3 regions of the Kluyvera sp. 1366 genome follow, and region 3 is predicted to be linked to each of the others. Evidence: predicted binding sites of a transcription regulator. Region 3 holds the regulator's gene; each other region holds the start of a gene.
What was found. The regulator PurR, encoded in region 3, represses purine synthesis genes. The targets are predictions, from matches to a motif close to CANGCAAACGTTTGCNTG.
Positions count from the first base shown of each region.

Region 1: cvpA (colicin V production protein) is a predicted target of PurR. The motif match lies at 2,249-2,266, and genes of this name have one in related genera.
Region 2: pyrC (dihydroorotase) is a predicted target of PurR. The motif match lies at 8,132-8,149, and genes of this name have one in related genera.

Region 1 is NZ_JBTRDW010000003.1:230,145-240,181, reverse strand. It holds gene folC (bifunctional tetrahydrofolate synthase/dihydrofolate synthase) at 74-1,339, shown strand; gene dedD (cell division protein DedD) at 1,329-2,078, shown strand; gene cvpA (colicin V production protein) at 2,329-2,814, shown strand; gene purF (amidophosphoribosyltransferase) at 2,851-4,368, shown strand; gene ACVLVH_RS07845 (UbiX family flavin prenyltransferase) at 4,485-5,054, shown strand; gene argT (lysine/arginine/ornithine ABC transporter substrate-binding protein ArgT) at 5,333-6,115, shown strand; gene ACVLVH_RS07835 (histidine ABC transporter permease HisQ) at 6,310-6,996, shown strand; gene ACVLVH_RS07830 (ABC transporter permease) at 6,993-7,709, shown strand; gene hisP (histidine ABC transporter ATP-binding protein HisP) at 7,718-8,491, shown strand; gene ACVLVH_RS07820 (sugar-binding transcriptional regulator) at 8,664-9,611, opposite strand; gene dalD (D-arabinitol 4-dehydrogenase) at 9,807-10,037, shown strand, end outside.
Region 2 is NZ_JBTRDW010000006.1:270,888-280,924, forward strand. It holds gene flgA (flagellar basal body P-ring formation chaperone FlgA) at 1-255, shown strand, start outside; gene flgM (flagellar biosynthesis anti-sigma factor FlgM) at 361-666, shown strand; gene flgN (flagellar export chaperone FlgN) at 672-1,103, shown strand; gene murJ (murein biosynthesis integral membrane protein MurJ) at 1,388-2,926, opposite strand; gene ACVLVH_RS15475 (Gfo/Idh/MocA family protein) at 3,048-3,968, opposite strand; gene ACVLVH_RS15480 (DUF480 domain-containing protein) at 3,970-4,611, opposite strand; gene rimJ (ribosomal protein S5-alanine N-acetyltransferase) at 4,627-5,220, opposite strand; gene mdtH (multidrug efflux MFS transporter MdtH) at 5,466-6,668, shown strand; gene grxB (glutaredoxin 2) at 6,758-7,405, shown strand; gene ACVLVH_RS15500 (lipoprotein) at 7,517-8,080, shown strand; gene pyrC (dihydroorotase) at 8,216-9,262, shown strand; gene dinI (DNA damage-inducible protein I) at 9,331-9,576, shown strand; gene ACVLVH_RS15515 (hypothetical protein) at 9,720-9,989, shown strand.
Region 3 is NZ_JBTRDW010000006.1:40,887-50,923, forward strand. It holds gene ACVLVH_RS14320 (alkene reductase) at 1-992, shown strand, start outside; gene gloA (lactoylglutathione lyase) at 1,094-1,501, shown strand; gene rnt (ribonuclease T) at 1,609-2,277, shown strand; gene ACVLVH_RS14335 (Grx4 family monothiol glutaredoxin) at 2,313-2,648, opposite strand; gene ACVLVH_RS14340 (C40 family peptidase) at 3,013-3,804, shown strand; gene cydH (cytochrome bd-I oxidase subunit CydH) at 3,861-3,950, opposite strand; gene purR (HTH-type transcriptional repressor PurR) at 4,225-5,250, shown strand; gene punR (DNA-binding transcriptional activator PunR) at 5,247-6,158, opposite strand; gene punC (purine nucleoside transporter PunC) at 6,269-7,471, shown strand; gene cfa (cyclopropane fatty acyl phospholipid synthase) at 7,774-8,922, shown strand; gene ACVLVH_RS14370 (riboflavin synthase subunit alpha) at 8,974-9,618, opposite strand; gene ACVLVH_RS14375 (MATE family efflux transporter) at 9,816-10,037, shown strand, end outside.

The DNA.
Region 1 (10,037 bases), on a different contig from region 3:
AGAATACTTAAGGTTGCATCCAACGTGGTCCGCGACCTTAAGTTACTCGATGTATTGATTTTGAACGGGACACATGGACAAATCTCTTCCTCAAGCCACGTCGCCTTTGGCCACGTGGCTTCATTATCTTGAGCATCTGCATTCGCAGGCCATTGAACTGGGTCTGGATCGTATTCAACGCGTCGCCGCACGCCTCGACCTGCTCAAACCCGCTCCTTTTGTCTTCACCGTCGCCGGCACCAACGGCAAAGGCACCACCTGCCGCACGCTGGAAACGCTATTGATGGCCGCGGGCTATCGCGTGGGCGTTTACAGCTCGCCACATCTGGTGCGTTACACCGAACGTGTACGGGTGCAGGGCGCTGAACTGGATGAAGCGCAGCACAGCGCCAGTTTTGCCGCGATTGAAGCCGGGCGCGGTGATATTTCGCTCACCTATTTTGAGTTCGGCACCTTGTCGGCCTTCAATCTGTTCCGCGCGGCGAATCTCGACGTGGTGATCCTTGAAGTCGGCCTGGGCGGACGTCTTGATGCCACCAATATTGTCGATGCCGACGTGGCAGTGATCACCAGCATCGCGCTCGACCACACCGATTGGCTGGGTCCGGATCGTGAAAGTATCGGCCGGGAAAAAGCCGGCGTGTTCCGCGCAGGTAAACCAGCAATTGTCGGTGAAGCCGATATGCCGGGCACCATCGCCGACGTTGCAGCGGAGAAGGGCGCGGTGTTGCTGCAGCGCAATCGCGACTGGCAGTGGCAGCAAACGGGTACCAGCTGGACGTTGCAGGATGCGCACGGCGAGCTGCGCGATTTACCGCTGCCGCAGGTGCCGTTACCCAATGCCGCCACCGCGCTGACCGCGCTGCGTGCGTCGGGTTTAACGGTAAGCGAAGCGATTATTCGTCAGCATCTGCCGCTGGCGATTTTGCCGGGGCGCTTCCAGACCGTCAGCGAAGCGCCGCGCGTCATTCTCGATGTGGCGCACAATCCGCATGCCGCTTATTATCTGGCTTCGCGTCTGGCTGAAGAGCCGCACAGCGGTGAAGTGCATGCGGTGGTCGGCATGCTGCACGACAAAGATATCGCGGGCACGCTGGCGGCGCTGGCACCACAGGTTGATCGCTGGTACTGCGCGCCGCTCGACGGTCCGCGCGGTGCCTCCGCCGATGAGCTGCTGGCTCATCTGGACGGCGGTGTGGCTTACAGCAACGTTGATGCAGCCTGGCAAGCGGCGCGTCAGCAGGCGCGTCCCGAAGATGTGATTCTGGTGTGTGGCTCTTTCCACACCGTAGCGCAGGTTATGGAATCGATGGCAGCGGAGAACGGCAGTGGCAAGTAAGTTCCAAAATCGCTTAGTCGGTACGGTCATTCTGGTGGCGATTGGTGTCATCGTCTTGCCCGGCCTACTGGACGGTAAGAAGAAACATTATAAAGAAGAGTTCGCCGCCATTCCGCTGGTGCCAAAACCGGACGATCAGCAGGATAGCGAAATGGTGCCGCCGGTGACGCAACCCTTGCCGGCGCAGCCGCCGGAAGGGGCGGGCGCGGCCCAGAATCAGAACGGTGGTAAAACCGCCACTAACGGCAGCGCGCAGCCCACGCAGAATAGCGAGCCCAGCGTGGTTACGCCGCCGCCGGTGCATCAGCAAGTGCAACCGAAACCGGTGGAACAGCCGAAGCCAAAAGCGGTCGAGCAGCCGAAACCGAAGCCGGTTGAACAGCCAAAGCCAAAACCGGTGGAGCAACCGAAGCCGAAGCCCGTCGAGCAGCCGAAACCGGTAGAGCAGGCGAAACCGGTGGAAACGCCGAAGCAGAGCGAACCCGCAGCGCCAGCTGGTCAGGCATTTGTGGTGCAGCTCGGAGCGCTGAAGAATGCGGCGAAAGTGAGCGAGATTGTGGCGCAACTGCGTCTTTCCGGTTATCGCGCCTTTACCGTGCCGTCTACGCCGGTGCAGGGACAAATCACCCGCATTTACGTCGGTCCGGATGCCAATAAAGCGAAGCTGCAAGGCTCGCTGAGTGAGTTGCAAAGCATCTCCGGCCTCGGTGGCGTGGTGAAACCGTATAGCGCGCGATAACGCGCTGATAAGCCGCGCCAATAGCAGAAAAAGGCGCGGCTTTACAAAGTTTTTGTAGCGAAGCGCGACAGGAAAATCATTGAATATCAGTGGATTAAATCACTGATAATACACAGGGCGAGGAAAGTTTTTTTCATCGCCCTTTTTGCGGAAACAGAACCGGAAAACCCTACGCAAACGTTTTCTTTTTCTGTTAGAATGCGCCCCGAACTGGATGCAGGGGTGCGATAGCACTGGGCTGGAAGAGTTCATGATCTGGATTGATTACGTCATTATTGCGGTAGTTGGTTTTTCGGCTCTGGTCAGCCTGATTCGCGGGTTTGTCCGGGAAGCCTTATCTCTCGTTACCTGGGGATGCGCGTTTTTTGTCGCCAGTCATTATTACGCCTACCTTGCAGTCTGGTTTACAGGTTTTGACGACGAACTGGTTCGCAACGGCATCGCTATCGCGGTGTTGTTTGTTGCCACCCTGATTGTGGGTGCCATCGTGAACTATGTGATCGGCTCGCTGGTTGAAAAAACCGGCTTGTCGGGAACCGACAGGGTGTTGGGTGTCTGTTTCGGGGCGTTGCGCGGTGTGCTGATCGTGTCTGCTATGCTGTTCTTTCTCGATACATTCACCGGCTTTTCTAAAAGCCCGGACTGGCAACAGTCGCAACTCATTCCCCAGTTCAGTTACATCATCAGGTGGTTTTTCGATTACCTGAAAAGCACGTCGAGTTTTTTACCCCGGTGACACCATCGGGAGTGCGGCTAATGAGGAAATGACAATATGTGCGGTATTGTTGGTATCACCGGTTTCATGCCAGTAAACCAGTCAATCTATGACGCGTTAACGGTGCTTCAGCACCGCGGGCAGGATGCCGCCGGCATTTGTACCATCGATGCTATTAACTGCTTCCGTTTGCGTAAAGCCAACGGCCTGGTCAGCGATGTGTTCGAAGCGCGCCATATGCAGCGTCTGCAGGGCAACATCGGGATTGGTCATGTGCGCTACCCAACGGCAGGCAGCTCCAGCGCCTCTGAAGCGCAACCTTTCTACGTGAACTCTCCTTACGGCATCACGTTGGCGCATAACGGCAACCTGACTAACGCCCACGAACTGCGTAAACAGCTGTTCGAAACGGGTCGCCGTCACGTTAATACCACCTCAGATTCCGAAATCCTGCTGAACATCTTCGCGCAGGAGCTGGACCGTTTTCAGCACTATCCGCTGGAAGCTGACAACATTTTTGCTGCGGTGGCGGCTGTGCATCAGCAGGTGCGCGGCGCTTACGCAGTGGTTTCAATGATTATCGGACACGGAATGGTCGCCTTCCGCGATCCCAACGGTATTCGTCCGCTGGTGCTGGGCAAGCGCGTTATCGCCGATGGCCGCACCGAATACATGGTGGCGTCAGAGAGCGTCGCGCTGGATACGCTGGGCTTCGAGTTCATTCGTGACGTAGCGCCTGGCGAAGCCGTGTACATCACCGAGCAGGGCCAGCTCTCTACGCGTCAATGCGCCGAGAACCCGAAAACCAATCCGTGCCTGTTCGAATACGTCTACTTTGCGCGTCCGGACTCGTTCCTCGACAAAATCTCGGTGTACAGCGCACGCGTGCGTATGGGCACCAAGTTGGGTAACAAAATTGCCCGCGAGTGGGAAGATCTGGATATCGATGTGGTGATCCCGATTCCGGAAACCTCAACCGATATCGCGCTGGAAATCGCACGTATCCTCGACAAGCCATATCGTCAGGGCTTCGTGAAGAACCGCTACGTTGGCCGTACCTTTATCATGCCCGGCCAGCAGCAGCGCCGCAGCGCCGTTCGCCGCAAGCTGAACGCCAACCGTGCTGAGTTCCGTGATAAGAATGTGTTGCTGGTGGATGACTCCATCGTTCGCGGCACCACATCCGAGCAGATCATTGAGATGGCACGTGAAGCGGGCGCGAAAAAAGTCTATCTCGCCTCGGCGGCACCGGAAATCCGTTTCCCGAACGTCTATGGCATTGATATGCCAAGCGCTACCGAACTGATTGCGCATGGCCGTGAAGTGAATGAGATCTGCCAGCTGATTAAAGCGGATGCGTTGATTTTCCAGGATCTCAACGACCTGATTGAAGCGGTGCGTGAAGAGAACCCGGATATCGCCAACTTTGAGTGCTCGGTATTCAACGGCATCTACGTCACCAAAGATGTCGATCAACAGTACCTTGAGTATCTGCAGTCGCTACGTAATGACGATTCCAAAGCCATCGCGCGTCAGACAGAAGTGGAAGGTCTGGAGCTGCACAACGAAGGCTAAGCCAGAGGTTATGGCAGAGTAAAAGCAGGGCGGGCGCAATCCCGCCCTGTTTGTTTTTGTATTTTTGTTCAGTGAGCCGCTATCATTGCCGCAATCTGAACCTGCAAGGCTGAATTATGAAACGACTGATCATTGGTATTTCCGGCGCCAGCGGCGCGATCTACGGCGTGCGCATGTTGCAAGTGCTGCAACCGCTGGCGGAGGTGGAAACCCATTTGGTGATCAGCCCCGCCGCGCGGCAAACGCTGGCGCTGGAGACCGATTTCAGCCTGCGCGAGGTGCAAGCGATGGCCGATGTGGTGCATGACGTGCGCGACATCGCCGCCAGCATCTCATCCGGATCTTACAAGACTCTCGGCATGGCGATCGCGCCGTGCTCGATGAAAACGCTGTCAGGGATCGTGCACAGCTACAGCGATAGCCTGCTAACCCGCGCGGCGGATGTAGTGCTGAAAGAGCAGCGTAAGCTGGTGCTGTGCGTACGCGAAACGCCGCTGCATTTGGGACATTTGCGCATGATGACCACCGCCGCAGAGCTGGGCGCGCTGATCATGCCGCCGGTGCCAGCGTTCTATCATCGTCCGCAATCCATCGGCGATTTAGTCGATCAAACGGTGAATCGTGTGCTTGATCAGTTCGATATTGAGCTGCCAGAAGATCTTTTCACTCGCTGGAGTGGTGCATAATGGTGCATTAATGCACTGCTCGTGTGCAAATTCGCGTGTGCGATCACTCTTCGTGCATCTTGTGCACCAAAAGTTAACAATGTCGCTTTTTCTTCCTCACACCACTGTTATATTTCCCTCACAAACTAAGTGCTTGCGCCGCTAACCGGCGCAGTATTTAGCGCGCTTGCGCAGCGTTTAGCCAATTCGCACAACTGGCATGAAACGTGCACAGCTTACAGCGCAAACCAACACATCACGCACCACATAACAATAAGCACTTCACTTGAGGGTTACCTATGAAAAAGCGAGTTCTGGCTCTTTCTCTGATGCTGACAATGGTAAGTAGCGCGAGCGTCTTCGCCGCTGTGCCGCAGTCGCTGCGCATCGGAACTGACCCGACTTATCCGCCATTCGAATCCAAGAACGCGCAAGGTCAGCTGGTGGGCTTTGATATCGATCTGGCGAACGAAATTTGTAAACGTATCAAGACTAAATGTACTTATGTGGAAAGTGATTTCGATGCGCTGATCCCGTCGCTGAAAGCGAAGAAGATCGACGCCATCATCTCTTCTCTGTCAATTACCGAAAAGCGTCAGGAAGAGATCAACTTCTCTGAAAAACTGTATGCGGCGAACGCGCGCTTAGTGGCACCGAAAGGTTCTACGCTGCAACCGACCATTGAATCCCTGAAAGGGAAAAACATCGGTCTGCTGCAGGGCACCACCCAGGAAACCTATGCAAAAGAGTACTGGCAGCCAAAAGGTGTCACCGTTACGCCTTACGCTAACCAGGATCTGGTGTATCAGGATCTGAATGCCGGTCGTATTGATGCCGCGTTCCAGGACGAAGTGCAGGCGAGCGAAGGTTTCCTGAAGCAGCCTGTTGGCGCTAAATATGCGTTTGCCGGCCCGGCAGTGAAAGACGACAAGATCTTTGGCGTCGGTACCGGTATGGGCTTGCGTAAAGATGATGCCGATCTGAAGGCCGCGATCGATAAAGCTTTTGTTGAGATGCGTAAAGACGGCACTTACGACAAGATTGCTAAGAAGTACTTTGATTTCAACGTGTACGGCGATTAATTATCCTGTTTCCTAATCCTGGTCTGTGAAAGGCAGGAAGGTTGCACATAAGTATTCACTCCGGGCGCTTACCTATGTAAACTGCCCGGCTTCATACGCTTGCCGCCATCCATCCTGCGATTCAAATTTCCTGGTTAGGACTGTCCGTCAGTTGGGCAGCGTTTGTAACTTACCCTCACGACAGGATTGAACCCATGTTGTATGGCTATTCCGAAGTAATCCTCAAGGGCACCCTTGTAACGCTGGAGCTGGCGCTCAGTTCCGTGTTGCTGGCGGTGGTGCTCGGCTTGATTGGCGCTGGCGCCAAACTTTCCCGCAGTCGCCCGCTGGCGATGCTGTTTGAAGGCTACACCACCTTAATCCGCGGTGTGCCCGATTTGGTGTTGATGCTGCTGATCTTCTACGGTCTGCAGATCGCCTTGAATACCCTCACTGATGCGCTGGGACTGGCGCAATTTGATATCGACCCGATGGTCGCCGGTATCATCACGCTCGGCTTTATCTACGGTGCTTACTTCACTGAAACCTTCCGTGGTGCGTTCCTCGCGGTGCCAAAAGGGCAGATCGAAGCGGCAACCGCCTTCGGTTTCACCGGCTCGCAAACCTTCCGTCGCATTCTGTTCCCGGCCATGATGCGCTTCGCGCTGCCGGGCATCGGCAACAACTGGCAGGTTATTCTCAAAGCCACGGCGCTGGTTTCGCTGCTGGGGCTGGAAGATGTGGTGAAAGCCACGCAGCTGGCAGGTAAAAGTACCTGGCAGCCGTTCTACTTCGCCATTGTGGCAGGTGTGATTTATCTGGTGTTTACCACGCTGTCGAATGGCGTGCTGTGGTGGCTTGAACGTCGCTACACGGTGGGTGTGAAAAGGGCAGAGCTATGATTGAGATTATTCAGGAGTATTGGAAACAGCTGCTCTGGACCGATGGTTACCGTTTTACCGGCATCGCGATTACGCTGTGGTTATTGATCATCTCGGTGGTGATTGGCGGTTCGCTCGCGGTGCTGCTGGCGATTGCGCGCGTCTCCTCTAACCGCTTTATCTCCACGCCGGTTTGGCTGTTCACCTATGTGTTTCGCGGTACGCCGCTGTATGTGCAGCTGCTGGTGTTCTACTCCGGCATGTACACGCTGGAAGTTGTGAAGGGCACCGAGCTGCTGAACGCCTTCTTCCGCAGTGGATTGAACTGTACGCTGCTGGCGTTCACGCTGAACACCTGCGCCTATACCACCGAAATCTTTGCCGGTGCGATTCGTTCGGTGCCGCACGGTGAAATCGAAGCGGCGCGCGCCTATGGCTTCTCACCGTTTAAATTGTATCGCTGCATCATTCTGCCGTCGGCACTGCGCACCGCGCTGCCGGCGTACAGCAATGAAGTGATCCTGATGCTGCACTCCACCGCGCTGGCGTTTACCGCGACGGTGCCGGATCTGTTAAAAATCGCGCGCGATATCAACTCGGCCACCTATCAGCCGTTTACCGCGTTTGGCATCGCTGCGGTGCTGTATCTGATTATCTCTTACGGGCTGATTAGCTTGTTCCGCAAAGCTGAACAACGCTTCCTGGCGCACGTAAAACCTTCTTCATCGCATTGAGTATCACTATGGCTGACAATAAATTAAGCGTTACCGAACTGCACAAACGTTACGGTGAACATGAAGTTCTGAAAGGCGTATCGCTGCAGGCAAATGCCGGCGATGTGATCAGCATTATTGGCTCGTCCGGTTCCGGGAAAAGTACCTTTTTACGCTGCATTAACTTCCTCGAGAAACCGAGCGAAGGCACCATTGCGGTCAACAACCAGCAGATCAATCTGGTGCGCGACACCGATGGTCAACTGAAAGTCGCGAACAAAGAGCAGCTGCGTATGCTGCGCACGCGCCTGACCATGGTGTTTCAGCACTTCAACCTGTGGAGCCACATGACGGTGCTGGACAACGTTACCGAAGCGCCGATTCAGGTGCTGGGGCTGAGCAAGGCGGAAGCGCGTGAGCGTGCGATCAAGTATCTGGATAAAGTCGGCATTGATGCGCGTGCGCGTGCCAAATATCCGGTGCACCTTTCCGGTGGTCAGCAGCAGCGCGTGTCGATTGCGCGTGCGTTGGCGATGGAGCCTGAAGTGTTACTGTTTGACGAACCCACTTCTGCGCTCGATCCGGAACTGGTCGGCGAAGTGCTGCGCATTATGCAGAAACTGGCGGAAGAGGGCAAAACCATGGTGGTGGTGACGCATGAGATGGAGTTTGCTCGTCACGTCTCTAATCATGTGATCTTCCTGCATCAGGGCAAAATTGAAGAGCAGGGCACGCCGGATGAGCTGTTCGGCAATCCAAAAAGCCCACGTTTGCAGCAGTTTTTGAAGGGATCGTTGAAGTAGTTTTGTGCCCGCTGTCCCCCATCCCGGCCAGTGCTCGCTGTCCCCCTCCTCGGTCCTCCCCCAAAATTGGGGGAGGAAGATGCTGCTATCTGTGGGTGTTGAAGTGGCATTTGGCAGCGTCTCCTTCCCCCGCGGGCGGGGGAAGGCCGGGATGGGGGACAGCAAGCACCCTCTATCCCCGCAACAACTTCAGCGCCGTATCCTCATCGGTCACCAGACCTGACACCCAGCCGCCCTGCAACGCCGCGCGAATCGCCGGATATTTACGCTCGCTGCCGGCAAAGCCAATAATCTGGCGTTGCGTCTGGCTCTCCAGCAACACGCTGGTGAGCAGTTCATCGGTTTCACCCCACACGCGTTCACCTTGCTGATTGAAAAAGTGCCCGAGCATTTCGCCCACCACGCCGCGCGCGTTGAGCGCAGCAACTTGCGCATCGGTGATAAAGCCTTCGGCATGCAGCGGGCAGCCGGGCTGCACTTCGCCGATGCCAACGAAGGCCACATTCGCCTGCAAGGCGCGTAACGTCACGCGCTGATAAACCTGATGCTGAATCCACATCTCTTTATCTTCGGGCGTATCCGCATACAGCGGCGCAGGAATGAAGAAATACTTGCCCTGCATCTTCTCCGCCATCTTCAGCGGCACGTCGTAGCGCGTACCCGAGTCGTCCCGCGCAATCGCGCCAATCATCGAAACGCACTGATGCTGCGGTCGTTCAACCCAGGGAAGTGCATCAATCATCGAGCGCAGCGTCTTACCGGAACCAATGCCAAATACCTGCGGCTGCTCCTCGCTGATGTATTGCGCCATCACCGCCGCGCCTTCCACTGCCAGCATCTGCTGAATAGCGTCATCATCCAGATTGGCGGATGGCACCACACGGCACAGTTGCAGGCCAAATTTCTCCTGAACGTCGCGCGCCAGATGCAAGCAATGGGTAACCGGATGATCAATCTTTACGCTCACCATGCCCATTTCACGCGCGCTGGAGACCAATCGCTGCGCCACCTGACGTGACAATCCTAACGCGCGTGCAATCTCTTGCTGCGTCACGCCCGCCACGTAATACATCCAGGCCGCACGTGCTGCCAGTTCTTGTTTTTTCTCTTCTCTGCTCATCGCGCTGTTCCGTCAAAACCGGTGCGCCATGTTAACGCGAGATGCCGATGAAGTGTTAATTGAGCAAAAGCCCTAAAAAAGAGCAAAAGTATTAATTGTGATTGAGCTCGCAGAACAAGGCTGCTCGCTCGCACTATGCTACGCCTAATCGGGCAAATGCCCTTAATCGTGGCAAATGTTTATTTTGAGGCGACTATGACCAATCAATCAGTGTGGATGCATATCGGCGCAGGATCTTTTCACCGCGCTCATCAGGCGTGGTATCTGCATAAACTACGCGAGCAGGGCGATGACAGCTGGAGCATTGCCCTCGGCAATATCCGCAATGATGCCGCGCCGTTGCTAAAGCAACTCGCTGCGCAAGAGGGCGAATATGTGCTGGAAACCGTTACACCCGATGGCGAACGCGCCTACGAAACCATCACG
Region 2 (10,037 bases), 230 kb from region 3:
GTCATCGATGCGATCGCGCTACGCGATATCCCGCCAGGACAGCCGGTCACCGCCACCATGGTACGTCAGCCGTGGCGCGTAAAAGCCGGTCAAAATGTGATGGTAGTCGCCAGTGGAAACGGGTTTAATGCCAGCAGCGAAGGACGTGCGCTGAACAACGCCAGCGCGGCACAAATGGTGCGCGTAAGGATGGGAAATGGTCAGGTTGTCAGTGGTCGCGTCGACGCGGATGGGAATATTCTGATATCGCTATAAAGCGTTAAAGAACCCTGTTGTTCTGCCGATAGAGATATCAACAAAGACATTACCCTATGCTGACTCAGTTGGCTGACCCCCAACTGACCTTACAGGAGCCTTACCATGAGCATCGACAGAACGCAGCCTACGAATCCGGTTAGCACTGTTCAAACACGCGACAATAACGATAACAGCAGCAAAGTGCGTCAGAGCGCGACGCCAGCAGCCAGCACCACCAGCGAAAGCGGTGCGGAAGTGAAGTTGAGTACCGCGCAGGCGCAACTGATGCAGCCTGGCAGCAAAGATATTAATACAGCGCGCGTTGAGCAGCTGAAGACGGCCATTCGTAATGGCGAATTGAAAATGGATACCGGTAAGATCGCCGACGCGCTGATCGCCGATACCAAGGCGTATTTAGAGGGTAACTAATCCCAATGGACCATCTGCTGATCACCTTAGACAAAATGCAGGACGTGCTGACATCCCTTGCGGTGGTAATGGATGAAGAACAACAGCAACTTTCTGCCGGCCAGATCAATGGCAACCTGCTGCAGCGTATTTCTGAAGATAAAAGCGCGCTGCTGACGACGTTGAATTATCTGGACGAGATGCGCCGCACCACCGAGAAAACGCTCGGCACGCAGGCGCCCTATGGTGATCACAGCGATCGCGAAAGCCGCTGGATGCGTATTCAGCAGCACACGCGCCGCTTGCGCGATGCCAATACGCACAACGGGATTTTGTTGCAGCATCAAATTGGCTACACCAATGAAGCATTGGCGGTGTTGCGACCCCACCAAACCCAGGCGTTTTATGGCCCGGATGGTTTGGGTAAAGGTCAGGCGACGCTGAGTCGTAAAGGGTAGAAAAAAGTGGGTTTGAAGAGGCTGCTATCTTTTGGGATGGCGGCCTTTTTGTTGTGTGCGGGACCTACAGCATCTGCCGCTGCCGGGCGGTCCTCGCGCCGCTTACGCGGTACCTTCAGCTTCAACGTTGTGCCGACGGACCGTTCGGGATCGGGCTTCCTGCCCGGCCCGAACTGAGCCCCGCATCCATGCGGGTCTCTCCTGGCCCACCGTTTACGCTTCAGCGCTGCGGATTGCCCTTACGCAGCGGCAGACGCTGCATGTCCATTAAGAGAGTGCGGCCTTTAAACCAGCGTGCGGCGCGCGAAGTCGCGCGGGCGGAAGCCGAGCAGACCAAGCATCACAAAGTATGCGCCGCCGCCAATGGCGCAGACCGCCGCCAGACGAATCAGGCGCCACCACATCTGCCCCTCTTCCCAAGCCGGCATCACCTGCAGAATGCCAAACAGTGCTGCGGCCATTACCACTACGGCAATCAGCAAACGGGTCAGGAAACTGAACCAGCCGGGCTGCGGCTGGAAGATATCCTGCTTACGCAGTTGCCAGTACAGCAGCGCCGCATTCAGGCAAGCGGCCAGACCGATCGACAGCGACAAACCGGCATGTTTGAGCGGGCCGATAAACGCCAGGTTCATCAGCTGCGTCACAATCAGCGTCACGATGGCAATTTTCACCGGAGTTTTGATGTCCTGACGAGAATAGAAGCCGGGTGCGAGCACTTTCACCACGATCAGCCCCATCAAACCCACTGAATAGGCAATCAGCGCGCGCTGCGTCATCAGGGCATCAAACGCGGTGAACTTGCCGTACTGGAACAGCGCGACCGTCAGCGGCCCGGACAAAATGCCCAACGCCACCGCGCTCGGCAGCGCCAGCAGGAAGCAGAGGCGCAGGCCCCAATCCATCAACCGTGAATACTCTTCCTGATTACCGCTGGCAAAACTCTTCGCCAGCGAGGGCAGCAAAATGGTGCCCAGCGCCACGCCCAGCACGCCGGAAGGAAACTCCATCAGGCGATCGGCGTAATACATCCACGAAACCGAACCTGAGACCAGAAAGGAGGCGAATATGGTGTTGATGATCAGTGAAATCTGGCTCACCGAAACGCCGAGGATCGCCGGCCCCATTTGACGCATTACGCGCCATACGCCCGCATCGCGCAGATTCAGGCGCGGCAAAACCAGCATGCCAATCTTTTTCAGGTGCGGCAGCTGATAAAACAGCTGCAACACGCCGCCGACCACCACGGCCCACGCCAGCGCCATCACCGGCGGATTAAAATGCGGCGCAGCGAAGACAGCAAAACCAATCATGCTGATGTTCAGCAGCGTCGGCGCAAACGCCGGCACGGAAAAACGGTTCCAGGTATTGAGGATCGCGCCCGCCAGCGAGGCCAGCGAGATCAGCAGAATATAGGGAAAGGTGACGCGCAGCAGTGCGCTGGTTAAGGCAAATTTATCGGCGGTATCGGCAAAGCCTGGCGCCGTCACCACAATCACCCAGGGCGCAGCGATCATCCCTAACACGGTTACCACCGCCAGCACTAGCGTCAGTAATCCGGAGACGTAAGCGACAAACACGCGCGTGGCATCTTCGCCCTGCTTGCTTTTATATTCCGCCAGAATCGGCACAAACGCCTGAGAAAACGCGCCTTCAGCGAAGATACGGCGCAGCAGGTTCGGCAGTTTGAAGGCAACAAAGAAGGCATCGGTTGCCATTCCGGCGCCGAAAACGCGCGCCACAATGGCATCGCGGGCAAAGCCCAGTACGCGGGAAAACAAGGTCATCGAACTGACCGCAGCCAGCGATTTCAACAAATTCATATTGAGTGGCGCATCCTGAAAAGTGTCGGAGAAATGAGCGACTTAGCGCGGACATCCCGTGATGTCCGGCGATAGTCTACTGCCACGGCGGGAAATGACCAGCATTGAGTGTTACAAGTAATTATTCACGTTCGGCATCGCGCCACAATTTTTCCACCAGACGCTGCGCCGCCAGCGCCTGTTCGCCACTGGTTTCAGGCATCGTCTGATTTTCAACGCACTGTATGAAATGGTGCGCTGCGCCGCTGAAACCGCGCTGAGTAAGGTGGCTTTGCCACGCGGGCGGCACATCACGCACCATGCCGCCGCGGTTTTCCTGCTGCCAGTCGCGCATCTCGTTAATTTCGATGTAATCACCGTCGCAGGTGGCGCTGACGACTTCGCGTTGCGTCCCGGCGCGACGATGCATGCTGGTGGTGATTTGCAGCGATCCGGCGGAGAAATGGTGTTCGGCGTACAGCATCGCGCCATCATCATTGGTCTCGATATGCCCTAACTCGCGCGTCAGGCTGCCGCCCGCCAGCCACAGCGCGGTGTCCACCACGTGCAGATAATCGTCCAGCAGGGTAAAACGCAAATCCTGTGGACCCACGCTATCCGCGCGGTGCTTTTCAATGCGCAGCGAGGCGGCGCGTGGCATGTCACTTTTCAACTGCTGATAACGCGGCGCAAAGCGGCGGTTAAATGCCACCATCAGCTTGCGCTTCTGCTTGTCCGCCAGCGCCACCAGCGCTTCGGCCTGTTGCAGCGTTTCGGCTAACGGTTTATCGACGCACACATCTTTGCCCGCCAGCAACAGCGCTTTAACCACTTCGTAATGGCTGGCGGTGCTGCTGTGAACAAACACCGCATCACTGGCGGCAGCCAGCGCATCCAGTTGACCAAAATAAGGTATGCGATAGCTATCGCAGATCGGTTGCGCCTTTGCCTGATTGGGCGAAAACGCACCCGCTAATTGCCAGCCGCTGGCTTGCGATAACACCGGCAGCCACGCTTTCTGCGCGATACCGCCCAATCCTACAATGCCAATACGCAGCGTCATATTAGTGCTCCTTTTGCAGCAGCTGTTGCAGTTGCGACTGCAACTCAGCAACCGTTTCTTCAAGTTGCGCGACACGCGCGGTTAAATCGCCGTTGTCATTGACGGTTTCTGCGCTGGCCGCGTCTTCCACTACTTCGCCACCGAAAAGATGCATATAGCGGCTTTCACGTTTGCCCGGTTCGCGCGCCAGTCGCACCACCATTGGGCCATCCTCGCGCGTGCTTAAACCGTTAAGCGTCTGCTCAACTTCATTCATATCGCTGAATTCATGCAGACGGCCGCTGCGGGTGCGCAGTTCGCCCGGCGTCTGTGCACCGCGCAGGAACAGCAACGTCAATACCGCGACTTCAGCGCTGCTCAGTTGCAGATTGCCGAAAGCGGAATTGCAGAAGCGCTGTTCATACTTGCTGACGCGCTGACCGAAGCCGTTATTGGCGGTCACCAGATGCTTTTTCACCAGCTCATCAAGCTGCGCTTGCACCTCCATCTCGCTGAGATTGAGCACCGGTTCGCGGTTGGATTTCTGATTACAGGCGGTGACAACGCCATTAAGGGAGAGCGGATATTGATCCGGCGTGGTGACCTGCTTCTCCAGCAGGCATCCAATCACGCGCAATGCCTGCGCGGATAAGGCCATTTTCATTGAGGTGATCCTTTATTATTGTCCACGACGATCCGGGGTCCACTCCCGGCAGGTCAACGCGGTGAGTACATGATCCTGCCAGCACCCATCGATCAACAAGTAATCTTTGGCGTAACCCTCTTTTTCAAATCCAAGACGCGCCAGCAGATCGCCACTGCGCTGATTGTGCGGCATATAATTAGCCATAATGCGGTGAATACGTTGCTGACGTTGCATATAGCGAAGGGTGGTAGTGAGCGCTTCAAACATCAGTCCCTGACCTTGCCACTTCTCGCCCAGTGAATAGCCGAGGTAGCAGGCGTGAAACGAGCCGCGCAGCACGTTGCTGTAATTCGCCACACCACGCACTTCGGTCTCTTCCGGGTCCATCAGCACAAAATAGTAGGCTGAGCCCTGTTTATGCATGTCGGCGATCAGTCCGAGGCGCGCTTGCCAGCCCGAAGGATAACAATGGCTCTCGTCGCGCACCGGTTCCCACGGCTTGAGAAACGCACGATTTTCAGCGTAATAATCCGCTAATCGCCAGGCATCGCGTTCGTGTACTAAACGCACCACTAAGCGATCGGTAGTGAGGCGCACGCGTGGGCCAGCAGAACGATAGCCAAACATCATGACTCCTGAAATCCATAACTTAAGAAAGATGTACGCCAGCGGCGATACTCCTCACTATAACCGTCACCCCGCTTGCGGTAAAACCCTTGAACGCGTTCCTCAGGATTCATCCTGATTTAGGATTAATATTTCTGCGGATTCGATGAAAAAATATCATCCTGAGAAAGCTGTTTTTCGCCGCTGAGCAGGCGGAAAATAGACCAATTGGTCTCTTATCTCCTCTCATTTGCTCAGGAATTAGCATGTCTCGGGTTGCGCGGGCACGACGCCTCGGTAAAACATTTCTTTTAGTGGATAACATGCTGGTTGTGATGGGCTTTTTCGTGGTGTTTCCCCTCATTTCCATCCATTTTGTCGAACAGCTGGGCTGGGCCGCGTTGATGGTCGGTATTGCGCTTGGCTTGCGCCAGTTCGTCCAGCAGGGATTCGGCATCTTCGGCGGTGCGATTGCCGACCGTTTTGGCGCGCGTCCGCTGATCGTCACCGGCATGCTGATGCGCGCGGCGGGTTTTGCCTGCATGGCGCTGGCGCATGAACCCTGGCTGCTGTGGTTTGCCTGTTTGCTTTCCGGTCTTGGCGGCACGCTGTTTGACCCGCCACGCAGCGCGCTGGTGATGAAACTGGTGCGCGCACGCGATCGCGGCCGCTTCTTCTCCCTGCTGATGATGCAGGACAGCGCCGGTGCGGTGCTGGGCGCGCTGATTGGTAGCTGGCTGCTGGCGTGGGATTTCCGTCTGGTGTGCTGGGTTGGCGCGGCGGTGTTTGTCACTGCTGCGCTGTTTAACGCCGTTTGGTTACCGGCGTGGCGCATCTCGACCGAACGCATTGCGATGCGTGAAGGGATGCAACGCGTCTGGCAGGACAAGCGTTTTCGCCTGTACGTGCTGACATTGACCGGCTACTACATTCTCGCCGTGCAGGTGATGTTGATGCTGCCGGTGATGGTGAATCAGGTAGCCGGGGCGCCTGCTGCGGTGAAGTGGATGTACGCGATTGAAGCGCTGCTGTCATTAAGCCTGCTCTATCCGCTGGCGCGCTGGAGCGAAAAACGCTTCCGCCTCGAAACGCGTTTGATGGCCGGCTTGTTCCTGATGACGTTCAGTCTGCTGCCGGTTGGCATGACCGATTCGCTGCCGTCGCTGTTTATGCTGATCGCCCTCTTTTATCTGGGCTCAATCATTGCTGAACCGGCGCGAGAAACGCTCAGCGCTTCGCTGGCCAGTTCGCGTGCGCGCGGCAGCTATATGGGCTTCAGCCGACTCGGCCTCGCGATTGGCGGCTTGATCGGCTACTCCGGCGGCGGCTGGATGTTCGATATGGGCCAGCTATGGGCGCTGCCGGAACTGCCGTGGATGCTGCTGAGCAGCGTTGGCATGATTACCCTTTTGGCGCTTTGGTGGCAGTTCCAGCCGCGTTCGGTGGCGCCAGCGATTTTCAGCAGCTAATTTGCCCCCGCCAAAGATCTCTTCCATACTTCCCGCACGTCCGAAAAAAGGGTGACCTCCGTCACCCTTAGAACCACAGGAGAAACGGGATGAAACTCTACATCTACGATCACTGCCCTTTCTGCGTCAAAGCACGCATGATTTTCGGCTTAAAAAATCTGCCATTAGAACTCATCGTTATGCTGAATGACGACGAGCAAACGCCGAAAAAATTGATCGGCCAGAAAATGGCGCCGATTCTGCAACAGGCCGACGGCAGCGCTGTACCGGAAAGTATGGATATTGTGCGCCTGGTAGATAAATATGATCACCAACCGCTGCTCAATGGCAAAAGCAATCCTGCGATCAGCGACTGGCTGCGCCACGTGAATGGCTACGTCAATAAGCTGCTGCTGCCGCGCATCGCCGATGCCTCCTTCGCCGAATTCGCTACGCCGGAAGCGCGTAGCTACTTCAGCGAGAAGAAGCAGGCCAGCGTGGGCGATTTCAGCGAGTTGCGTAAACACGCGCCGGGCTTAATCAAAAACATCAGCGACGATCTGCGTCAGCTCGACAAGCTGATCGTCAAACCCAATGCGGTAAATGGCGAACTGTCGGAAGATGATATTCATCTTTTCCCGCTGCTGCGCTCCTTAACGCTGGTCAACGGCATTGAATGGCCAAGCCGCGTTGCCGATTATCGCGACAACATGGCGAAACAAACCCAGGTTAATCTGCTCTCCTCCATCGCCGCATAATCTTCATCCCTGAGAGGCGCTGCGGCGCTTCTCATCTCTCTCCTGGTGACACATGCCGCTGATTCAGGCAGGCTATCGCTGTTTTGCCGTTTCGATCAGGATGAGGACAATATGAAAAAGGCGTTTACCGGGCTTTTCGCTCTGCTTTTTGCCGTGCTACTCAGCGGCTGTAACCAATTGACGCAATACACCATCAGCGAACAGGAAGTGAATCAGGCGCTGCAAAAGCGCAATAACTTCGAAAAAGATATCGGCGTTTCCGGGCTGGTGAATGCGCACATTGTGCTGAGCGATCTCAACAGCCAGATTGGCCGTGAAGAACCCGGAAAAATAACGCTCTCGGGTAAAGCCAATATCAATGTCAGCTCGCTGTTTGGTCCGCAGCAGGCCGAAATGCTGCTGAAGATGAAGGCGCAGCCGATTTACAGCGCACAGGAAGGCGCGATTTATCTGCATGACATGGAGATTGTCAATGCGCAGGTGCAGCCGGAGAAAATGGCGTCGATCATGAAAACCCTCACGCCGTATCTCAATGAGTCGCTGAAGCGCTACTTTAATGAGAGACCTGCTTATGTGCTGAGTGCAGACCGCAGCAAAGGCGAAGCGCTGGCGAAGAAACTTGCTAAAGGAATTGAAGTGAAACCGGGCCAATTGGTGATTCCGTTTACAGATTAATCCGCGCAACCGCACCTTCCGGTGCGGTTTTTGTTTGTCACAATAAAATCCCGTGCAAACGGTTGCCCACATCCTTATGATTACTCCCCGGCCTAAACGTGCCTCTCGTTTTCTTCTCAGCCGGAGTCTTTTTGAATGACAGCCCAACCTCAGCACATTACCATCCGCCGCCCTGACGACTGGCACATCCATCTGCGCGATGGCGCGATGCTCAACGCCGTACTGCCTTATACCAGCGCAGTAAATGGTCGTGCGATTGTCATGCCAAACCTGGTTCCACCGGTTATCAGCGTGGCCGCTGCCGTGGCGTATCGCGAGCGCATCATGGCTGCGTTACCTGCTGAGCACGCTTTTACTCCGCTGATGACCTGCTATCTCACCGATTCACTTGATCCCGATGAGATCGAGCGCGGCTTCCGTGACGGCACTTTTACCGCCGCCAAACTCTATCCTGCGCACGCCACCACCAACTCCAGCCACGGCGTGACCAACATCGCCGCTATCGCTAAGGTGCTGGATCGCATGCAGCAGATCGGCATGCCAATGCTGGTGCACGGCGAAGTGACCGATTCTCACATCGATATATTTGATCGCGAAGCGCGCTTTATTGAAACCGTGTTGGAACCGCTGCGTAAACAGTTCCCGGCGCTGAAAGTGGTGATGGAGCACATCACCACGAAAGAAGCGGCGGAGTATCTGGCAGCCGGTAATGATCTGCTGGGCGCCACCATTACGCCACAGCACCTGATGTTCAACCGTAACCACATGCTGGTGGGCGGCGTGCGTCCGCATCTTTACTGCCTGCCGATTCTGAAGCGCAATATCCATCAGGAAGCGCTGCGTAAGCTGGTTGCTAGCGGGAATCGTCGCGTATTCCTCGGTACCGATACCGCGCCACATCTGCGTCACCTCAAGGAAGCCAGCTGTGGCTGCGCCGGCGTGTTTAATGCGCCGACCTCATTGCCGGCGTACGCCACCGTGTTTGAGGAGCTGAATGCGCTGGAACATTTCGAAGCCTTCTGCTCGGAGAACGGCGCGAACTTCTACGGTCTGCCGCTGAATGAAGGCACGCTGACGCTGGTGCGAGAATCCTGGCAGGTTGAAGAGAGCATTGCGCTGGCAGATGACACGCTGGTGCCTTTCCTTGCCGGTGAAACGCTGAACTGGCGCATCAAAGAATAATGATCTGCTGCTTGCCTTCGGGAAATTTATACTGTACAAATAAACAGTATATTATCCCGGAGGCTTCTATGCGTGTTGAAATTACCGTAGCAAAAACTTCGCCCCTTCCTGCGGGTGCACTGGATGCACTCAGCGTCGAACTGGTTCGTCGCATTACGCAGGATTTCCCCGACGACGATCATCACGTCAAAGTGCGTTATGCCGGCGGCAACCAACTCAGCGTGTTTGGTGGCTGTAAAGAGTCACGCGAACGCATCAGCGAACTGTTACAAGAAACCTGGGAAAGCGCTGACGACTGGTTCAATAACGATTAACTGCCACTGTGCCGTTTTTGCCGGGTATCGCTATCCGGCTTTTTTGTTTTTATTTCCCTCTCGCCAGAAAAACTTCCTGCATCTAGACTCATGTTAAACGATCCCCTATTCTTGCCTCGTCATGCTTACAGGAGGTGTTTTACATGACTACTGAAAAACCAGAAGAGGCGATGACCTTCGGAGAATTGCTGGCATTTATTGCTGAGCAACAGCGCCGCTTAACCGTATTAGAAAATGCGTTTGCCACCTTGACCTTCTGTCTCGACGATCGCGCCAATCAGTTGCTGGTCCACAACCTGACGCTGGAAGCGCAAAACCAGAACCATGACGAGCAGTTACAGCAGCATTTTACCCGGCTGGCGGAAGAGATTCAGAAACGTCACGGCCTGCTGCCGGTCGAGCCACACTCATAAACGTGCCCCCTTTTTCGGCCTAAAGTTTTCCCTTATAAAAGCCGATAA
Region 3 (10,037 bases):
ATATCCCTACGCCGCTGATGGCAGAATATTATCAACAGCGCGCCAGTGCCGGTTTGATCATCACCGAAGCCACCCAGATCTCTTTCCAGGCGAAAGGCTATGCCGGTGCGCCGGGTCTGCACACACAGCAGCAAATTGCCGCGTGGAAAGTGATTAACGAAGGCATTCATGCCGCCAACGGTCACAGCGCTGTACAACTGTGGCACACCGGCCGCATATCTCATAACAGCGTGCAGCCCGAAGGCAAAGCGCCGGTCGCCCCATCCCCCCTAGCGGCAGGTACGCGCACGTCCCTGCGCGCCGCGGATGGTTCTGTTTATCGTGAAGACACCTCAGTGCCACGCGAGTTGTCAGTGGCTGAAATTCAGCAAATCGTAAAAGATTTTGGTCAGGCCGCCGCCAATGCGCGCGAAGCCGATTTCGACCTGCTGGAGCTGCACTCCGCGCACGGCTATCTGATGCACCAGTTCCTCGCACCAGGTTCAAACCAGCGTACCGATGAGTACGGCGGTTCGATTGAAAAGCGTGGCCGTTTCGCGCTGGAAGTGGTGGATGCAGCGATCGCCAACTGGTCTGCCGATCGTATTGGTATCCGCGTTTCGCCAATCGGTGCTTTCCAGAATCTGGACAATGGCCCGGAAGAAGAAAAAGCGGCGCTGTGGTATATCGCCGAGCTGGGCAAACGCAGCATCGCCTATCTGCACCTTTCTGAGCCAGACTGGGCGGGCGGACAGCCTTACAGCGATGCATTCCGTGAAAAAGTACGCGCCCTGTTCCCTGGCGTAATCATCGGTGCCGGTGCTTACACCGTTGAGAAAGCCGACGATCTGATTGCGCGTGGCCTGATTGACGCCGTGGCCTTTGGTCGCGACTTTATCGCCAATCCGGATCTGGTTGCCCGTCTGCAGCAGGATGCGCCACTCAATCCGCAGCGTCCTGAGAGTTTTTACGGTGGCGGCGCGGAAGGTTATACCGATTATCCAACCCTGTAAGAAAATGGCTGCCGCGGCGGATAGGCGGCAGCGTTATTTCATCAGTGTGTATACTAAGTTGCTTGTCATGCACTGATGACGTTTTAAAAAAAGAGGATGTTATGCGTTTACTTCACACCATGTTACGCGTTGGCGATTTACAACGTTCAATCGATTTCTACACCCGCGTGCTCGGCATGCGCGTACTGCGTCAAAGCGAAAACACCGAGTATAAGTACACCCTGGCATTCGTTGGCTACACCGAAGAGAGCGAGGGCGCGGTGATTGAGCTGACTTACAACTGGGGCGTGGATAAATACGATCTCGGCAACGCTTACGGCCATATCGCGCTGGGCGTGGACAATGTCGCTGACACCTGCGAACGCATTCGCAGCGCGGGCGGCAACGTAACGCGTGAAGCGGGCCCGGTAAAAGGCGGTTCGACTATCATTGCGTTTGTTGAAGATCCAGACGGCTACAAAATCGAGCTGATTGAAAACAAACATGCCGGTCACGGCTTAGGCAACTAAGGTTGCCCGTCAGCCTGCTATTTGCAGGCTGACTTCCCTCTCCTGCTGCACCCTCCTGCGATTTTTGCCATAATGCGCGCTGCCCTATTTATTGCCATGAGATCCTGATGTCTGAATCGAACGCTTTAAACGCTCTCCACCAACGCTTCCGCGGTTTTTATCCTGTTGTGATCGACGTTGAAACCGCGGGTTTCAATGCACAAACCGATGCACTGCTGGAAATTGCAGCCACCACGCTGAAAATGGATGAAGACGGCTGGTTGCACCGCGATGAAACGCTGCACTTCCATGTGGAACCGTTTGAAGGCGCCATTCTGAATCCTGCGGCGCTGGCGTTTACCGGCATCGACCCCACCAATCCGCTGCGCGGTGCGGTAAGTGAATATGAAGCCCTGCACGCGATTTTTAAAATGGTGCGCAAAGGCACCAAAGATAGCGGCTGCAATCGCGCCATTATCGTGGCGCACAATGCCACTTTCGATCTCAACTTCGTGATGGCGGCCGCCGAGCGCGCCAGCCTGAAGCGCAATCCGTTCCACCCGTTTGCCACTTTTGATACCGCGGCACTGAGCGGTTTAGTGCTGGGGCAAACCGTGTTGGCGAAAGCCTGTAAAGCGGCGGGAATGGAGTTTGATAGCACGCAGGCGCATTCGGCGCTGTATGACACCGAGCAAACCGCGACGCTGTTCTGTGAGTTGGTAAACCGCTGGAAACGCCTGGGCGGCTGGCCGCTGGCTTTCAGTGAAGAATCCGCAGACGAGGCGTCTGCCGAGTAACTAAAGAAAAGGCCGACATGTGTCGGCCTTCTGCATTATTCCGCTTCTTTATACTTCTCAGCGGTCTCTTTCAGCAGTGGCTGAAGTTCACCGCGCTGGAACATCTCAACGATGATGTCGCAGCCGCCGACCAGTTCACCGTCGACCCACAGCTGCGGGAAGGTTGGCCAGTTAGCGTATTTCGGCATTTCAGCGCGAATATCCGGGTTCTGCAGAATATCCACGTAAGCGAAACGCTCGCCACACGCAGAAAGCGCCTGCACGGCTTGCGCCGAAAAACCACAGCTTGGCAGCTTTGGCGAACCTTTCATGTACAGCAGAATCGGGTTTTCTGCGATCTGACGCTGAATTTTTTCAACAGTACTCATTATTGCCTTCCTTAATCTTCTACTTCGTGTTTGTTTATTGTAGCGATTTCGCTCCCGGACTGAAAACGGGATTTTGCGTTTGCACTGGCTAATCGCCATGTTTGTTAAGTTAACGCATGACAAATAACATTTTCATATCATTAATTGGCATTAATAAATTAATAATTAGCAATAATTTCGCTGTGTTAACCAGCTGAAATCGCTCATTTTTGCTACAGAATCAATCTGGTAACATATTAATAGAAAAAGGCCTTACCTTTTGTAAAAAAAGTGGATTAGAATTGCCTCGGCGCTGGTCACTTGATCAGATTTCTCTCACTTTTCCGCAGTCTGCTTTGATTCAGCCTGCTTAACCTGTAACCGGATTATGCGTCTACTAATTACGCTTTTCATACTGGCTTTAGCCCAACTGTTCTTTAATGTGGCCGCTGCATCTCCGCATGCGCCCGTTAACGCCAGTTCGCTTAAAGCAGAGAAAAAGAGCGCACGTGAAGACGAGCGCCGCAAACGACGTCCGGTGAAGACCACCACCAAAAAATCGCGCCTGACTGCTGTTCAAAAATTCAAACTCAAAAAACAGAGCAAAACAGAAACCGCGCTGCACAAAACCACCAGCAAAAAATCCCCGTTAAAACTTTCTGCTAAGAAATACGGTCATCAACGTTTAGCGAAGAAAACGCCAGAGATCGCCGTCAATGATGAAGCCTTAGCGCTGACCGGCATCAAAATGAGTAAAGCGCACCGTCAGCGTTATCAAAAAGCGCGTGAAACGGCGATGACCAAATTAATGGGTCAACTCGGCAAACCTTATCAGTGGGGCGGCGCTTCGCCACACACCGGTTTCGATTGCAGCGGCCTGGTGTGGTACGCCTATAAAGATCTGGTGAAATTCAAACTGCCACGCACCGCCAATGAGATGTATCACCTGCGTGATGCGGCACCGATTAAGCGTGAAATGCTGGAGAAAGGCGATCTGGTGTTCTTCCGCATCAACAATCGCGGTACCGCCGACCATGTGGGCGTTTATCTTGGCAATGGCAAATTCATTCAGTCGCCGCGTACCGGCAAAGATATTCAGATTAGCGCATTGGGTGAGGATTACTGGCAGAAACACTATGTGGGCGCGCGTCGTATGATGACGCCAAAAACCATTCGCTAGCTGTTGCGCAACAGACATAAAAAAGCCGGATGCTGTTGTCAGCTCCGGCTTTTTTGTTAATGCATGATCGCGGTAAAGCTGAAGGCGATAATCATCAACAGTGCGCCAACAGTGGTCATTAGCGCCAGCTTCAGGTCGGTATTCATCACAACTCCTTAGTCACACAATTATTAGGGTTAAGACGATTTTCGCATAGCAATAGGCAAAAATCTCGTGTTATCCGCGCCAGCTTGCTAGAATCGCCGCCTTTCGTTGCGCAACAGATTTTGCGCAGGCTGTATTTACAGCGTGATGAAGTGATTTCGCCTGCTAGAACATACCGTTTTGCCCGCTTTTTTGGGCTGTAAAAGCATTAGCAGACGCAAACGTTTAACAATATACTTATCAGTAAGTTGCGATAAGCCCAGGAGCACCATTTTCATGGCAACAATTAAAGATGTCGCAAAACGCGCGGGTGTCTCAACCACCACGGTTTCGCATGTCATCAACAAAACGCGTTTCGTTGCGGAAGAGACGCGTAACGCCGTATGGGAAGCGATCAAAGAATTACATTACTCGCCAAGTGCCGTGGCGCGTAGTCTTAAAGTCAATCACACCAAAACCTTGGGTCTGCTGGCGACCTCCAGCGAAGCGCCCTACTTCGCTGAAATTATCGAAGCGGTGGAGAACCGCTGCTTCGAACGCGGCTATACGCTGATTCTCGGCAATGCTCACAACGATCTGCAAAAGCAGCGCGCTTACCTGTCGATGATGGCGCAAAAGCGCGTCGACGGCTTGCTGGTGATGTGTTCGGAATATCCAGACGATTTGCTGCAGATGCTGGAAGAGAACCGCAATATCCCCATGGTGGTGATGGATTGGGGCGCGTCACGCGGTGATTTCACCGATACCGTGCAGGACAATGCATTTCAGGGCGGCTATCTTGCCGGGCGTTATCTGATTGAACGTGGCCATCGCGATATCGGTGCCATTCCTGGCCAAATGGAGCGCAACACCGGCGGTGGACGTCATGCTGGCTTCCTGCAGGCAATGAACGAAGCGGGCATTACAGTGCGTCCGGAGTGGGTGGTTCAGGGCGACTTTGAGCCTGAATCGGGCTATCAGGCGATGCAACAGATCTTAAATCAGAAACAGCGTCCAACCGCGGTGTTCTGCGGTGGCGATATCATGGCGATGGGCGCGATTTGCGCTGCTGATGAGATGGGTTTGCGCGTACCGCAGGATATCTCGGTGATTGGCTACGATAACGTGCGCAACGCGCGCTATTTCACACCAGCGCTCACCACCGTGCACCAGCCGAAAGCTGAACTGGGCGAAAAAGCGCTGGAAATGCTGCTGGATCGCATCACCAGCAAGCGCGAAGATCCGCAAACTATCGAAGTCCAGCCAACGCTGATTGAACGTCGTTCGGTGGCGTACGGTCCGTTCCGCGACTACCGCCGCTAAGCCGACACTTCGCTGAGCCATTCGTGGTTCAGCGTTTCCGCATCCCCGAGATAAGCCAGTAACCACGCCAGCGCCGGTGACGCGCGCTGTTCTGACCAGCTAACGCAGCACGGACTGTCCGGAAACGCCTGCGGTAGCGCCAGCTCGACCAGTTTTTGGCTGTCCAGCAGTGGACGCGCCAAATGGCCAGGCACCATGCCGACGCACAATCCTGCCAGCAAACAATCCATCCCGGTTTCCCACTCTGGCACCACCAACCGCCGCTGATTATCCAGCGTCCATGTCATACGGCGCGGTAACGCACGCGAGGTATCTTCCAGCACCAGCGATGGCCACGCCCGCAAGGTTTCATCATCCAGCTCCTTGCTGTTAACCAGCGGATGATCAGGGCTCACCACACAACGCCAGTTCAGCGCGCCCATATCCTGAAAGGCAAAACGTCCGCCCACCGGAATGGCCTGGGTTGCGCCAATCGCCACATCCACCCGACCATCAGCCAACGCATCCCACACGCCGTTGAACACTTCGTAGCTGATAATCAGCTCCATATCGGGAAAATGGCGATAGAAGTCCTTCACTAACTGTCGCGTGCGCTGCGGTTTTACAATGCAGTCAACCGCGATGCTCAACTCGCCGCGCCAGCCATTTGCCAGTTGCTGACACTGTCGGCGAGTGGCCAGCATTTTTTTGATAACAGATCGGCCTTCCCGCACAAAATGCTCGCCCGCCGCTGTCATCACCACTTCCCGATGCTGGCGCTCAAACAGCGGCACCGCCAGCCAGGTTTCCAGCTGGCGCACAGTATAACTGACGGCAGAGGGCACGCGATGCAGTTCCTGCGCTGCCGCGCTAAAACTGCCGGTGCGCGCTACTGCATCCACCACTTCAAGCGCATATTCTGACCACATAAATTTGCCTTCAAAAATTTTAACAGCACCATGCAAATATTAGCGTTTCACAAAGCGCGCCGCATCCTTTTACACTCCCCGGCGTTCACCCTGCCCAAAAGAGAATCAACATGTTGTCATCTAAAGCATTTATGCCTTATCTCGCCGTGCTCAGCATGCTCGGCTTTCTTGCCACGGATATGTATTTGCCCGCCTTTGGCGATATGCAGCGTGATTTTGCTAGCGCACCCGGCACCATCAGCGCCAGCCTGAGTCTGTTTCTCGGCGGTTTTGCCTGTGCCCAGGTATTTTGGGGACCGCTATCAGATCGTTATGGACGTAAGCCGATTTTGCTGGCGGGCCTTGCCATCTTCGCCCTCGGTTGTCTGGGAATGCTGTGGGTGACCGATGTCCGCCTGATGCTGGCGCTGCGTTTTATGCAGGCGATTGGCGTGTGTGCGGCTGCCGTAAGCTGGCAGGCGCTGGTGGTGGATCACTATCCAAAAGCGAAAGCCAATAAAGTGTTTGCAACGATTATGCCGCTGGTTGCGCTGTCGCCGGCGCTGGCACCGCTGCTCGGCGCCTGGCTGATCGGCCACTTCCACTGGCGCAGCATCTTTATCACGCTGACGCTGGTTGCCGTAGTGTTGCTGATCGGTACGCTGCAATTAACCTCGCCTAAGCGCGAGAAAGTTGCCTCAGGCAAACAACCCGGCTGGTTGACTTTGCTGGGTACCCGCGTCTACAGCGGTAACGTCTTAATCTATTCGGCATGTTCGGCGAGCTTTTTCGCGTGGCTGACGGGCTCACCTTTCATTCTCGCCGCAGCTGGCCTGACGCCGGGTGATATTGGCCTGAGCTATATTCCGCAGACCATTGCGTTTCTGATTGGCGGCTTTGGCTGCCGCACGCTGTTAAATCGTTATCAGGGCGCGCAACTGCTGCCGTGGTTGCTGGTGCTGTACAGTCTGAGCATCCTAAGTCTGTTTGTCATCGCCCTGATGCCTTCAGCGCCGCTGTTTGTGCTGCTGATGCCCTTCTGCGGCATGGCGCTGGCCAATGGCGCGATCTATCCGATTGTGGTGGCCAGCGCATTAGCGCCCTTCCCGCACGCCACCGGTAAAGCGGCAGGATTACAGAATTTATTCCAGTTAGGATTGTGCTTTGTCGCCAGCCTGCTGGTCTCCGCCGGCCTTGAGCAGGCGCTGTTCAACACCACATTAGTGATGGTGGCCACCGTGGTACTGGCGTGGGTGGGCTTTGTCTGCCAGCGATCGGCAAACGCACAAAGTGATATTGCCCACAATTCCCGTCCCTGCGAAGATAATCTCTAAGCCAACGCTTTTCGTTAGCAAACTAACGATAACCCGTTGAATATTGACCCACGTGAGCATATACTCAGTGGGTCAGTAATTCTGTATTAAATCAATAATATAAATGTAATACCTTTAGCGACTCTGTCGCGGGATGGCGTCTGCACGATACTCCAGTGCGGCGTCCAACTTTTCTATTCAAATTCATGCCTCTGTAAAACGTCGGATTTCTGGCGCACGGATTTTCCGTGAGTTCTCTCACAGGTCTTGGGAAATTGGCTATTCTTTTTCTCAGGTTCAGATCGGAAGGTGATGGAGAAGCTATGAGTTCATCTGTTATAGAAGAATTGAGCCTTGAAGAAAACCACTGGTTTCGGATCGTCAATGAACTGCTAGAGCGTGCTGATATTGCAGTTAATGGCACTCGTCCCTGGGATATTCAGGTAAAGCATCCAGATTTTTTTAAACGCGTGCTCGAGGAAGGATCGCTCGGATTAGGTGAAAGTTACATGGATGGTTGGTGGGAGTGCGAACAGCTTGATATGTTCTTCCATCGCGTTTTAAAACACCATCTGGATAAACAATTACCGCGGCATTTTAAAGATACGTTGCGCATCGCCGCCGCGCGTCTTACTAATTTGCAATCGAAAAAACGCGCCTGGATTGTGGGTAAAGAGCATTACGACCTGGGTAATGATCTATTCTCACTGATGCTTGACCCCTATATGCAATATTCCTGCGGCTACTGGAAAGATGCTGATACGTTGGAAAACGCGCAGCAGGCCAAACTGGATATGATTTGCCGCAAGTTACAACTTGAACCGGGCTTGACGCTGTTGGATATCGGTTGTGGCTGGGGCGGACTGGCGGAATATGCCGCACGCCATTATGGCGTCACGGTGCATGGCGTCACTATTTCTGCAGAGCAACAAAAACTGGCACAACAACGCTGTGAAGGACTGGATGTCACTATTTTACTGCAGGACTATCGCGACCTGAATAATCAATATGATCGCATTGTTTCTGTCGGAATGTTTGAACATGTCGGGCCGAAAAACTATGCCACTTATTTTGATGTTGCTGACCGCAATCTCAAACCAGACGGCATATTTTTACTGCACACCATTGGTGCCCTCACAACGGATATGAATGTCGATCCGTGGATTGATAAATATATCTTCCCGAACGGTTGTCTGCCGTCGGTCCGTCAAATCGCTGATGCCAGTGAGCCACATTTCGTCATGGAAGATTGGCATAACTTTGGCGCAGATTACGATACGACGTTAATGGCATGGTATGAACGTTTTCAGGCGGCGTGGCCGCAGCTGGCTGAGAAATATGGCGAACGTTTTAAACGAATGTTCGACTATTATCTCAACGCCTGCGCCGGTGCGTTTCGTGCCCGTGATATTCAGCTGTGGCAGGTGGTATTCAGTCGTGGCAAGGATGGCGGATTACGCGTAGCGCGTTAATGAGCTTGCAGAAATAAATCAAGGCGCCGCAGGGCGCCTTTTTTAACGCCATTATTCTGCGCTGGCAATCTGCGCCAGTGCAGCGGCTTCACGCTGTGCTAATACGCGCTCAACGGTTTCCACAATAGCCTGCGTATGAGGATCAATCTCAATATTGACCTTTTGACCAAACTTCTTCGCGCCTAACGTGGTGCGCTCGAGGGTTTCCGGAATCAGATGCACACAGAACTTGCTTTTGGTAACGTCGCCAACGGTCAAACTAATTCCGTCGATACCCACAAAACCTTTATGCAGAATATATTTGATCTGCGTGGCATCCTGTAATTTAAACCAGATTTCGCGGTTGTTTTCTGACTGGATGATTTTGCAAATTTCCGCCGTGGTCATAATATGGCCAGACATCAAATGGCCGCCAATTTCATCACTGAACTTCGCTGCACGCTCAATATTCACCACATCCCCGACCTGTAATTCACCCAGGTTGGTAATGCGCAATGTTTCTTTAATCAGATCGAAGCTAACCCGATCGCCATTAATCTCAGTCACAGTCAGGCAGCAGCCGTTGTGGGCTACCGATGCGCCCAGCGCCAGTCCCGGTAACAGCTCATCCGGTAAGCGCACAATATGGGTACGAAACAGATCTTTCTCTTCAATGCCGACAATTTCTGCCGTGCCTTGCACAATTCCAGTAAACATAATCTTAGCCTCTGCAAAGTTTGCGTCAGTTTATCACAGCTTGTCGGCGGCAGCTTAATTTGGCGGAGTTCAAACTTTACACAAATTGCTAAACAAAATGCGATCAACGTTTGGCGGAAGCCAGCGCTGCCGCTACACTGTGCGCGCATTCTTTGGGGATTTCGCCCCGCTCTCTTCATTAATTAAGCAGGTGTAACGTGCAGAAGTATTTTACCGAAGCGCGTCAATTGCTGGCCCTCGCGATCCCGGTCATCCTTGCTCAGGTGGCCCAGACTGCGATGGGATTTGTAGATACTGTTATGGCCGGTGCGGTAAGCGCCACGGATATGGCCGCCGTCGCTGTCGGCACCTCTATCTGGCTTCCCGCCATTCTGTTTGGTCATGGTCTTCTACTGGCTTTGACGCCTACCGTTGCGCAA